Regions from separate parts of the Nocardiopsis sp. B62 genome, predicted to be linked through region 2. Evidence: riboswitches for the same ligand, from Rfam matches in the RefSeq annotation. Region 2 holds a riboswitch; the other holds the start of a gene.

Region 1 (5,863 bases), on a different contig from region 2:
GCAGCGCCCTGGCCTGGACCCGGGGCGGGGGGTTGGCAGAGACGGCCCGCTGGTAGAGCTTGGCGGCCCGTTTGAGGTGTCCGCTCTCGGCGAGGTCCTGAGCCTGGTCGCACAGGTCCGGGGCGCCCTCCGGAGAGGGCACGGAAGTGCCCTCGGCGTCGTCGGGGTCCGTGGCCCGGGGTGCGGGGTCGGCGGGGTCTGCGGGGCCAGAGCGCGCGGGAGGTCCGGACGTCGTGGTCATTCGTTCCGCTTTCCATGGGGGTGTCGGGCCCGCGCGACGGGGAGCGCGTGCCGCGGGCGTGACCGCGACCGGCCTCGGCGGCGGCTGTGCAAACTCTAACGCGCCCCCTCCCGGCCGTCGCGGGCTCCCGGTGGGGGTGTCGCCCTCGTCGGCGGTTCCCCGCCGCGTCCCGGACCCGCAGGAGACACGCCAAGGGGCGCCCACCCTCTCGGGTGGACGCCCCTGACACGCTCAGGCGGGCACTCGGCTCCGTGCCTTCGTGAACCTCGCGGGCTACAGCTCGAAGGCCTCCGGCGGCGGGCAGGAGCAGACCAGGTTGCGGTCACCGTAGGCCTGGTCGATCCGGCCGACCGGCGGCCAGTACTTGTCCTGGCGCAGCGTCGACAGCGGGTAGACCGCCTCCGCCCGCGTGTAGGCGCGGTTCCACTCGTCGGCGGTGACCGCCTCGGCGGTGTGCGGGGCGCCCCGCAGCGGGTTGTCCTCGACGTCCCACTCACCCTTGACGACGCGGTCGATCTCGCCCCGGATGGAGATCATCGCCTGGACGAACCGCTCCAGCTCGGCGAGGTTCTCGCTCTCCGTGGGCTCCACCATGAGCGTGCCGTTGACCGGGAAGGACATGGTCGGCGCGTGGAAACCGTAGTCCATCAGGCGCTTGGCGACGTCCTCGTTGCTGATGCCGCTGGCCTTCTGGAGGGGCCGGATGTCGATGATGCACTCGTGCGCGACCAACCCGTTGGCACCCGTGTAGAGCACCGGGTAGTACGGCTCCAGGCGCTTGGCCACGTAGTTGGCGGAGAGCACGGCGGTCTCGGTGGCGGCGCGCAGGCCGTCGCCACCCATCATGCGCACGTAGGCCCAGGAGATGGGCAGGATGCCCGCCGAGCCGAAGGGCGCGCCCGAGACCGGGCCGACACCGGTGTGCGGGCCCGCCTCGGGCTGGCCCGGGTGGTTGGGCAGGAAGCCCGCCAGGTGCGAGCGGACCGCGACCGGGCCCACGCCCGGACCGCCGCCGCCGTGCGGGATGCAGAAGGTCTTGTGCAGGTTGAGGTGGCTGACGTCGGCCCCGAACTCGCCCGGCTTAGCCCAGCCGACCAGAGCGTTCAGGTTGGCGCCGTCCACGTAGACCTGACCGCCCCCCTCGTGGACCAGGCGGCACACCTCGGTGATGGTGTCCTCGTACACACCGGCGGTGGAGGGGTAGGTGACCATGATGGCCGCCAGTTCGCCGCCGTGCTTGGCGATCTTGGCGCGCAGGTCGTCGAGGTCGACGTTGCCGTCCTCTGCGCAGGCCACGACGGCCACCCGCATGCCCGCCATGACCGCGCTCGCGGCGTTGGTGCCGTGCGCGGAGCTGGGGATGAGGCAGACGTCGCGGTGCTCGTCGCCGCGCGAGCGGTGGTAGCCGCGGATCGCCAGCAGGCCGGCGAGCTCGCCCTGGGAACCCGCGTTGGGCTGGAGGGAGACGGCGTCGTAGCCGGTGACCTCGGCCAGCCAGCCCTCCAGGTCGCGGATGAGCGACACGCTGCCGGCCGCCTGGTCGAGCGGGGCGAACGGGTGCAGGCCCGCGAACTCCGGCCAGGTGATGGACTCCATCTCGGCGGTCGCGTTGAGCTTCATGGTGCACGAGCCCAGCGGGATCATCGTGCGGTCCAGCGCGAGGTCGCGGTCGGACAGGCGGCGCATGTAGCGCAGCAGGGAGGTCTCGCTGCGGTGGGTGTTGAACACCTGGTGGGTGAGGTAGTCGACGCCGCGCGCGAGACCGGCGGGCAGGTGGTCGGCGTCGCCGTCCACGGTCACCGGGCCGCGTTCGGCGCCCCGGTCGGCCTCCCCGAAGGCGGCCAGGACCTTCTCCAGGTCGGCGACGGTGGTGGTCTCGTCCACGCTGAGGCCGACCGTGGTCTGGTCGACGCCCAGCAGGTTGACCCCGGCCTCCAGGGCACGCTCGACCACTCTGGCGGCGCTGGGCACGCGCACGCGCAGGGTGTCGAAGTAGGCCCCGTGGAGCACCTCGAACCCGCGCCGGGTGAGCGTGTCGGCCAGGGCTGCCGTGCGGGTGTGGACCTGGCGGGCGATCGCGCGCAGTCCGTCGGGGCCGTGGTAGACGGCGTACATCCCGGCCATGATGGCCAGGAGCACCTGCGCGGTGCAGATGTTGCTCGTGGCCTTCTCGCGGCGGATGTGCTGTTCACGGGTCTGGAGGGCCAGACGGTAGGCGGGCTTGCCCGCGTCGTCCACCGAGACGCCGACCAGGCGGCCGGGCAGCTGGCGGCGGAGTTTCTCCCCCACCGACATGTATCCGGCGTGCGGGCCACCGAAGCCGAGCGGGACACCGAAGCGCTGGGTGGAGCCCACCGCGATGTCGGCCCCCAGGTCACCGGGGCTGCGCAGCAGGGTCAGGGCGAGGATGTCGGCGGCCACCACGGCCAGGGCGCCGCGCTCGTGCGCCTCGGCGATGACGGCGCTGGGGTCGCGCACCGCGCCGCTGGAGGCCGGGTACTGGACCAGGACACCGTAGACGTCGCCCTCGGGCAGGCCCCGGGTGAGGTCGGCGACGACGACCTCAATGCCGAGGGGCTCGGCGCGGGTGCGCAGGACCTGGAGGGTCTGCGGGAAGACGTCGGCGTCGACCACGAAGACGTCGCTCTTGACCTTGCTGACGCGGCGGGCCAGGGTCATGGCCTCGGCGGCGGCGGTGGACTCGTCCAGCAGGGACGCGCCCGTGATGGGCAGGCCCGTGAGGTCGGAGACCATGGTCTGGAAGTTGATGAGGGCCTCGAGGCGGCCCTGCGAGATCTCGGGCTGGTAGGGCGTGTACGCCGTGTACCAGGCCGGGTTCTCCATGATGTTGCGAAGGATGACGGGGGGCGTGAGCGTGCCGTAGTAGCCGCGGCCGATCATCGGCGTGGCGAGCCTGTTGCGCGAGGCCAGCTCGCGCAGTTCCGCCAGTGCCTCGGCCTCGCCGATCGCCTCGGGCAGGTCGAGCGTGGCGCTCCGCCCCGGGGAGCTGAGAATGGACGCGGGCACGGCGGCGTTCATGAGCTCGGCGGTGGAGCCGTAGCCGACCGTCTTGAGCATCTCGGCGGTCTCGGCGGGGGCGGGTCCGATGTGGCGGTCCGCGAACACCCGGGCGGGGGCGCCCGGGGTGGGGACGTTCGACGGGTCAGGCACGGAGACCTCCTGGTGACAGGGCCGATCGGGTCGGCGGTGTTCCTCACGGTCTCCCCCTCTGTCACCGGGCACGACCGCGCCCAGGCTTCAGAGCGGCCTCCTCCGCGCGGTCCATGGTGCCTGAGAGGTTACTGGGGAGTATTGCCCCGTCGGCGCCCCGTTGCCGAGGTCTCTCCCGCGCGGTATCAGCGGCCTGCTGACGCTCTGTATGTGTGTACAAGCAGGGCGAATGTCGGTTTTCATCCCCGTTGTGACTACGACCGTACTCGATCCGGGCCCGTGACACCGAGTCAGGGCACACCTTTCACCACGGCCGACTCACCAGTGTCGGCACGGGTTCACCCGGTGCGGCGCTCCCTGCGCCGCAGTGCCAGTTCGTCCACGGCCTGGGGCGCCGCGGCGGGAAGGTCGGCTCTCTCCTCGGCCGGGACCACTCCGAGCGCCTCCTCCAGTTCGCGGGAGACGTTGGCCAGCGCCAGACCGAACATGCCCTGGCCGCGCTGCATGAGATCGACGACCTCCTCGGGCGAGGTGCACTCGTAGACGCTGACGCCGTCGCTCATGAGGGTGATGCGGGACAGGTCGACGGCGGGACGGCCACGCAGGTGGTCCACCGCGGTGCGGATCTGCTGGAGCGATATCCCGGTGTCCAGGAGCCGCTTGGCCACCTTCAGCATCAGGATGTCAGGAAGGCTGTACAGCGGGGCGTTGTGGGCTCCCGTGCGCACGCTGGGCACCACCAGGTCGGTCCTGGCCCAGTAGTCCAGCTGTCGATAGGTGATCCCGGCGGCCGTACACGCCGCTGGACCCCGATACCCGACGTCCGTAGGCAGCGCCATCACGTCCTCTTCGCACAGTAGGCCCTGCTGCCCCGCTAGCCGCAGCGCGGACCGCCTGCCATGGTGATCCCGCTTGCCGCTCGCTACCGCCACGCCGACCTCCGGCTTCTCGTCCCACGGCGGCATCGACAGGGGAGTCCACTCAGGGAACGGGCGCGCCGTGGGTTTCACAGCACTGACGGTAGGACGACCGCAGGGCAGCGTCAACGAAGGCGCGCGGCGCGTCGCCAAGTGTGCACGCCAATGGAGCCGCGGTACCGGACCCCGCCGGGCCGAAACCCGCCGGACCGTTTTCGGCTACGCCCTCCACGACCATTCCGTTCACCTAATCTATCACCAGTGCGACCGACGAACCCGCAGGTCACGGCCGCGAGAAAGGCAGCGGGGCCCGCAAAGGGCGAGCCCCGACCGCCTCAGGCACCACGTTGCCCGAAATCCTCCGGCGAGATGTTGTCCAGAAACTCCCGAAACGCCTCGACCTGGTCCTCCTGCTCGTCCGGGATCGGCATCCCGGCCTCCTCGATCACGTCCTCGTGGGCGTAGATCGGGGTGCCGGTCCTCAGAGCCAGGGCAATGGAGTCCGAGGGCCTGGCACTGACCTCCACACCGTTGCTGAAGACCAGCTCGGCATAGAAGATGCCATCACTCAGGCCGGTGATGTTCACCGTCTCCAGCGCCGTGTCCAGCGCGTCCAGGACGTCGCGGAACAGGTCGTGGGTGAGCGGGCGCGCGGGCGAGACACCCTGCTGGGCGAGCGCGATCGCGGAGGCCTCCACCCCACCGATCCAGATCGGCAGGTAGCGGTCCCCCTCGGATTCCTTGAGCAGGACAATCGGTTGGTTCGAGGGCATCTCAACCCGGACGCCGACGACCTCCATGTGTTTCACAGCGGCTCCGTCCCACGAGTCGTCATGCCGGATGGGCGCTCGTCCCTGCTCCCCGTCGGATCAGGACCCGAGGGCGAAATCGGCACCCTTCGTTACAAAGCTGTCCGGAGGCGGGGGGCCGCAAACCTCATCGGCACACCCGCCCCCGTCGACCGTGGTCAGCGCACCGTCATCGGCGCGGCTTGGTCAGCAGAACCATCCGGAACTTGCCGATCTGGATCTCGTCCCCGCCACCCAGTTCGGCCTCGTCCACCGGCTCGCGGTTGACGTAGGTGCCGTTGAGGCTGCCGACGTCCCGGACCCCGAAGCCGTTGCCGCGGCGGAAGAACTCCACGTGGCGTCGGGAGACGGTGACGTCGTCGAGGAAGATGTCGCTGTTGGGGTGTCGGCCAGCGGTGGTCACGTCGCTGTCCAACAGGAACCGGCTCCCTGCGTTGGGGCCCCGCCGGACCACCAGCAAGGCTGTTCCGGGCGGAAGGGCGTCGGTGCTGGCGGGGTCGTCGCCGCCGAGTTCATCGCCCTGTTCCTCCTCCTCCAGCGCCTGTATACCGGAGATGGAGATGGTCGAGGTGACATCTCCCGCGGAGTCGCCGCCGGCGTTGGGCCGTGGACTCTGCTGTTCGGCCCTGCGGACGGGTGTTCCACAGTGGGAGCAGAAACGGGCATCATCCGCAACGGCGTGACCGCACTGCGTGCAGTAAACGCTCGACATAGGTCGGCTCGGC
Region 2 (5,863 bases):
CCGGCGTCGAGGGTGGCCCTCAGGCGCGGGATGGCGGTGAAGTAGCCGTAGTGGGGAGGCTGGTTGATCAGGTCGGCGGGGTTCATGCCGTCGCCGGACATGCTCATGTGCACGTGGGTGTCGACGAATCCCGGCAGGATCGTGCCCCCGGCCGCGTCGACCACCCGGTGCGGCTCGCCGACGTTCGGTGTCTGGTCGGTGGGGCCGATCCAGTCGATCCGGCCGTCGCGCAGGATGAGGGACCGGTGGCGCTGGGGCCCCTCCCCGGTCCCGTCGATCACGGTTCCGTCGCGGACCACGAGGGTCCTGCCAGCCGAGGTCATCGACGCCACCTTTCTCACCGCACCCGGTCCCTGATGCCGCGAGGCGGACACCCGGACGCGACGGTGCGCAATCCAACGGACTCGCGGCTCTGGGCCGCGCTTCTGATCTTGCGGAAACCTACGTGGATCCTCCGGTAACCTGCGGAAATCGCCGGGAACAGCTACGGAGGAGGTGAATTTTGCAGGGATCGAGCATGCCCAACGAGTTCGACCTGTCCCTGATCAACGCGCTCCAGCTGGCCCCCAGGGCCGCCTGGGCCGAGCTCGGGCCGGTCCTGGACGCGGACCCCACCACGCTGGCCCGCCGGTGGAAGCGGTTGGAGGACGAGGGGCTGGCGCGCATAGCCGCGTTCCCCCGCCGCCGCGTGATGGCCCGTCGGTACCTCAGTTACGTGGAGCTGAGCTGCCGCAACGGATCGGTGGAGCGGGTCGCGGCGGCGCTGGCCGAGGACCGCGACACCCTGAGCATCCAGTTCGTGGCCGGGTCCCACCAGCTCATGCTCACCGTGGTGCCGGGAGGAGGGCTGGCGGACTACCTGCTCAACTGGGTGGGTGGCATCCCCGACGTGGTCTCCTACCGGGTGCACGTGGTCACCGAGGTCCCCCGGGAGGCCTACCTGTGGCAGGTCCGCGCCCTTTCACCGGGGCAGCGGCGCCGACTGCGCGCCCTCTCCCCCACGGTGCGCGACCCGGGGGGCAGCGAACGCGTCACCGAGCTGGACCAGAGCATCGTGGACCTGCTGTGCGCGGACGCGCGACTGGGCTACCAGGCCATCGCCGAACGGCTGGACATCGCGCCCACCACGGCCGCGCGCCGGATCAACCGGTTGCTGCGCGACGGCCTCCTCGGGCTGCGCTGCGACATCTCCCGCGCGCACATGGGCTGGCCGAGCGCCGCCACCCTGTGGGGAACGGTGGAACCCGAAGTTCTGGACGGCGTGCCCGACCTGGGGGAACGCATCCCCGAGGTCCGGCTGTGCACGACCATCGCGGGCCCGGAGAACACCCTGTTCATCCTGTGGCTGCGCGACGCCCCCGACCTCACCCGTGTGGAGCGCAGACTGTTGGAGGAGCTGCCGGGACTGCGCATCGCCGACCGCCGGATGACGCTGCGCACGTTCAAGTTCATGGGCGGGGTGACCGACTCCGAACAGCGCTTCGTGCGTTCGGTCCCGATCCAGCTCCGCTCGCCCGAGGACCCCTAGTCGGGCCCGCGGGGTCGCGGGGGACGTGGGGAACGTGGGGGTCTCGGATCGCGGGTCGCGGGTCGCGGGTCGCGGGTCGCGGAACGGACGCGTCAGGCCGCCGGAAGGATGTCCAGGGCGACCAGCAGTTCACGGCCCAGCGACTCGCGCAGCTCCGCGTCCTCCTGGTCCTCGACCTCCAGACGCAGCGCGAACGTGTGCAGTTCGGAGCCACGCTCGACCCAGCCCACCCACCAGCCGGGCACCGGGTCCACGTCCACGCCCAGGCCGGTCCGGCCGAACAGCTGGTGCTCGGGACCCTCCTCGACCAACAGCAGCTCACGCAGGGCTCGCTGGTGCTCGACGTCCACGGGCAGTTCTTCGCGGGCGAGTTCGGCGACGAAGGTGGCCTGCTCCATCGCGGAGATCTCCAGGGGACCCTCCAGCCAGAACCGGTCCATCGCCCCCTCCTCGCCGACGTTCCGGTTGCCGTAGTCGAACCGGTCCACCCAGGTGGACATCCGGTCGAACCCGATCCGGTCGACGACCTCCTGGTGCACCGGGACGTCGGAGGTGGGCAGGGCCTCGCGCAGACTCAGGTCGTCGCCGGCCTCGGGCGAGATCACGTCGTCCACGTCTGACACCTCACCGGTCTGGAGGGCGATCAGCGTGTTCGGCAGCTTGAAGGTGGACGCGGGCACGGCGCGCTCGCCCGCCTCGTCCAGGTTCACCACGACGGCGGACCGGTCACCGGCGTCGAAGAGCACGAAGGTGCCGTCCACCCCGGCCTCGGCGAAGACCGCCTCGAGGTCGTGACGCTCCACGGTCTGCACGTCGCCCAGCTGGACGGGGTTGCCGACCGTGCCCTGCGCGGGCTCCGGCTCGTCCGTCGTCGCGCAGGCCGCCCCGGTGAACAGGATGATGGCACAACCGGCGGCTCCGAGGGCGAAGCGGCCGGTGGCACGCCCGGACCTCCCGGGAGCGTGTTCGGTGTCGGTACGCACTCGTCTCCTCCACAGGCTGTCCGCGGGAACGTCCACCCACAAAGCTAGGGCATGCCCGGTGGTCACACACCCCGCTTGGCCGCCTCCGGCGACCGTGTCGCGAAGGTCGTCCCCAAGCGTCCGGGCATGGGCGTCCCGGTCGTCCACGAGCACCCGGGCAGTCTTGGGCGCCCCAGTTCGCCGCTGCTAGGCTGAGCGTGTTGCTGACCCCGTACGGGAGAGTGTCCGCGTATCCAGCGTGGGCCGCCGAAGGAGCAATCCCTCCCCGAAGACAACCTCTCAGGCACAGCGGACCGTACGGGCGAGACCACTCTGGAAAGCAGGGACACGTTCCCTCGCCGAAGGTGCAAACCACGCCGAGCGCGCGGTGAAGCTCTCAGGCACCCATGACAGAGGGGGAGGATGGCAACGCCTTACGCACGACACCCATCCTCTCGGGAGTGCCCATGTCAGAGTCCGCGACCGCGCCGCGCCTCACCGCGCTGCACAAGACCCACGAAGAGGCCGGGGCGACGCTCGTCGACTTCGCCGGATGGCTGATGCCCCTCCGCTACAGCAGCGAGACCGCGGAGCACACCGCCGTCCGTGAGGCCGCCGGGCTCTTCGACCTCTCCCACATGGGCGAGATCCGGCTGACCGGCCCCCAGGCCGCAGAGGCCCTCGACCACGCGCTGGTCGGCTTCCTGTCCAAGGTCAAGGTGGGCCGCGCCCGCTACACCATGATCACCGCCGAGGACGGCGGCGTCCTGGACGACCTCATCGTCTACCGGCTCGGCGAGCAGGAGTACCTGGTCGTGGCCAACGCGGCCAACGTGCCCGTGGTCGCCTCCACCCTGGCCGAGCGGGCCTCCGGCTTCGACGTCGAGGTCGCCGACGAGTCCGCCGACTACTCGCTCATCGCGATCCAGGGCCCGCGCGCGGTGGAGATCCTCGCCCCTCTCACCGACGCCGACCTGGACGACATCCGCTACTACGCGGGCTACGAGCACACCGTCGCCGGGGTCCCCGTCCTGCTCGCCCGCACCGGCTACACCGGCGAGGACGGGTTCGAGATCTTCGTCCGGCCCGCCGACCGCGCGCCCGAGGTCTGGGCCGCCCTCATGGCCGAGGGCGCACCGCACGGGCTGGTCCCGGCCGGGCTCTCCTCCCGTGACACCCTCCGTATGGAGGCCGGCATGCCGCTCTACGGCCAGGAGCTCAACGCCGGGCTGACCCCCTTCGACGCCGGGCTGGGCCGCGTGGTCAAGCTCGACAAACCCGGTGACTTCGTGGGCCGCGCCGCGCTCGAGGAGGCCTCGCGCACCGCTCGCGAGCGGCGCCTGATCGGCCTCGTGTCCCGTGGCCGCCGCCCTCTCCGCAAGGGCCAGGACGTGCTGCGCGACGGCACGGTCATCGGAGTCACCAGCAGTGGCGCCCCCTCCCCCACCCTGGGCCGCCCCATCGCCATGGCCTACGTGGACGGCGACCTCGACACCGCGACCGGCACGTTCACCGTGGACGTGCGCGGGCGGGGCGAGGAAGTCGACGTGGTCGAGCTGCCGTTCTACAAGCGGCAGTCGTAGGAAGCGGGGCCGCCTCCGGGCGGACCCGAGAACCTGCACGCCCCGCACGGCCGGATCCCCACGAGGGACCGGCACGGACGGGGCGTGGCCAGGCGTAGGCCGGGCCGGGTCGCCGTACGGGCGCACGGCAGACAAATGGAACACCTCCAAGGAGAGTTGAAGTGAGCGTTCCCACGGAGCTGGGTTACACCGCCAAACACGAGTGGATCGCGGTCAGGGACGGGATCGCCACCGTCGGGATCACGGCGTACGCGGCCGAGTCGCTGGGTGACATCGTCTTCGTCGAGACCCCCTCGGTCGGCGACGACGTCACCGCCGGTGAGACCGCGGGCGAGGTGGAGTCCACCAAGTCCGTCAGCGACATCTACTCCCCCGTCACCGGAGAGGTCGTGGAGGTCAACGAGGCGCTCGAGGACGCCCCGGAGACCATCAACTCCGACCCCTTCGAGGGTGGCTGGCTGTTCAGGGTGCGCGTATCCGAGGAGCCCGCGGACCTGCTCTCCGCCGAGGAGTACACCAAGCTGACCGAAGGCGAGAACTAGCATGACCAGCGACAACCTTCTCAACCAGACTCTGGGCGAGCTGGACCCCGAGGTGTCGGCCGCGGTCGACGCCGAACTGGCGCGCCAGCGCGACACCCTGGAGATGATCGCCTCCGAGAACTTCGCCCCCCAGGCGGTTCTGGAGGCCCAGGGCACCGTCCTGACCAACAAGTACGCCGAGGGCTACCCCGGCCGCCGCTACTACGGCGGCTGCGAGCACGTCGACGTCGTCGAGCAGCTGGCGATCGACCGCGCCAAGGAGCTGTTCGGCGCCGAGCACGCGAACGTGCAGCCGCACTCGGGCGCGCAGGCCAACACGGCCGTGTACTTCGCGCTGCTCAAGCCGGGTGACACCATCCTGGGCCTGGACCTCGCCCACGGCGGGCACCTGACCCACGGCATGCGGATCAACTACTCCGGCAAGATCCTGAACGCCGTGGCCTACCACGTGCGCGACGAGGACGGCACCGTCGACTACGACGAGGTCGCCGCCCTGGCCAAGGAGCACCAGCCGAAGATGATCGTCGCGGGCTGGTCCGCCTACCCGCGCCACCTCGACTTCGCGAGGTTCCGCGAGATCGCCGACGAGGTCGGCGCCCTGCTCATGGTGGACATGGCGCACTTCGCCGGTCTGGTCGCGGCCGGACTGCACCCGAACCCGGTGCCGTTCGCCGACGTGGTCACCACCACGACCCACAAGACCCTCGGCGGCCCGCGTGGCGGCATGATCCTGTCCAAGGCCGAGCTGGCCAAGAAGATCAACTCCGCGGTCTTCCCCGGCATGCAGGGCGGCCCGCTGGAGCACGTGATCGCGGCCAAGGCGGTCTCGTTCAAGGTCGCCGCGAGCGAGGGCTTCGCCGACCGCCAGCGCCGCACGGTGGCGGGTGCCCGCATCCTCGCCGAGCGGCTCACCCAGCCGGACTCGGCGAAGGTCGGGGTCAAGGTCCTGACCGGCGGCACGGACGTCCACCTGGTCCTGGTGGACCTGGTCGACTCCCAGCTCAACGGCCAGGAGGCCGAGGACCGACTGCACTCCGTCGGGATCACGGTCAACCGCAACGCGGTCCCGAACGACCCCAGGCCGCCGATGGTGACGTCGGGTCTGCGGATCGGTACCCCGGCCCTGGCCACGCGCGGGTTCGACGAGGGTGACTTCACCGAGGTCGCCGACGTCATCGCCGAGGCGCTCAAGCCCGAGTTCGACGAGGCCGCCCTGCGCGACCGGGTCAGCGCTCTGGCCGCGAAGCG

The links. Region 2 has a riboswitch for glycine ahead of gcvT (glycine cleavage system aminomethyltransferase GcvT). Riboswitches for the same ligand answer to the same signal wherever they lie in the genome.
Region 1: another riboswitch for glycine. It lies ahead of gcvP (aminomethyl-transferring glycine dehydrogenase); the one in region 2 lies ahead of gcvT (glycine cleavage system aminomethyltransferase GcvT).

What each region holds. Positions count from the first base shown of each region.
Region 1 is NZ_JAGPXK010000004.1:275,910-281,772, forward strand. Features, by position in the region: gene KBX21_RS06955 (tol-pal system YbgF family protein) at 1-241, opposite strand, end outside; gene gcvP (aminomethyl-transferring glycine dehydrogenase) at 515-3,412, opposite strand; glycine riboswitch at 3,510-3,600, opposite strand; gene KBX21_RS06965 (MerR family transcriptional regulator) at 3,751-4,251, opposite strand; gene KBX21_RS06970 (bifunctional nuclease family protein) at 4,665-5,138, opposite strand; gene KBX21_RS06975 (FHA domain-containing protein) at 5,308-5,850, opposite strand.
Region 2 is NZ_JAGPXK010000033.1:38,088-43,950, reverse strand. Features, by position in the region: gene KBX21_RS23800 (amidohydrolase family protein) at 1-323, opposite strand, end outside; gene KBX21_RS23795 (Lrp/AsnC family transcriptional regulator) at 518-1,528, shown strand; gene KBX21_RS23790 (class D beta-lactamase) at 1,621-2,511, opposite strand; glycine riboswitch at 2,716-2,817, shown strand; gene gcvT (glycine cleavage system aminomethyltransferase GcvT) at 2,958-4,073, shown strand; gene gcvH (glycine cleavage system protein GcvH) at 4,235-4,615, shown strand; gene glyA (serine hydroxymethyltransferase) at 4,617-5,863, shown strand, end outside.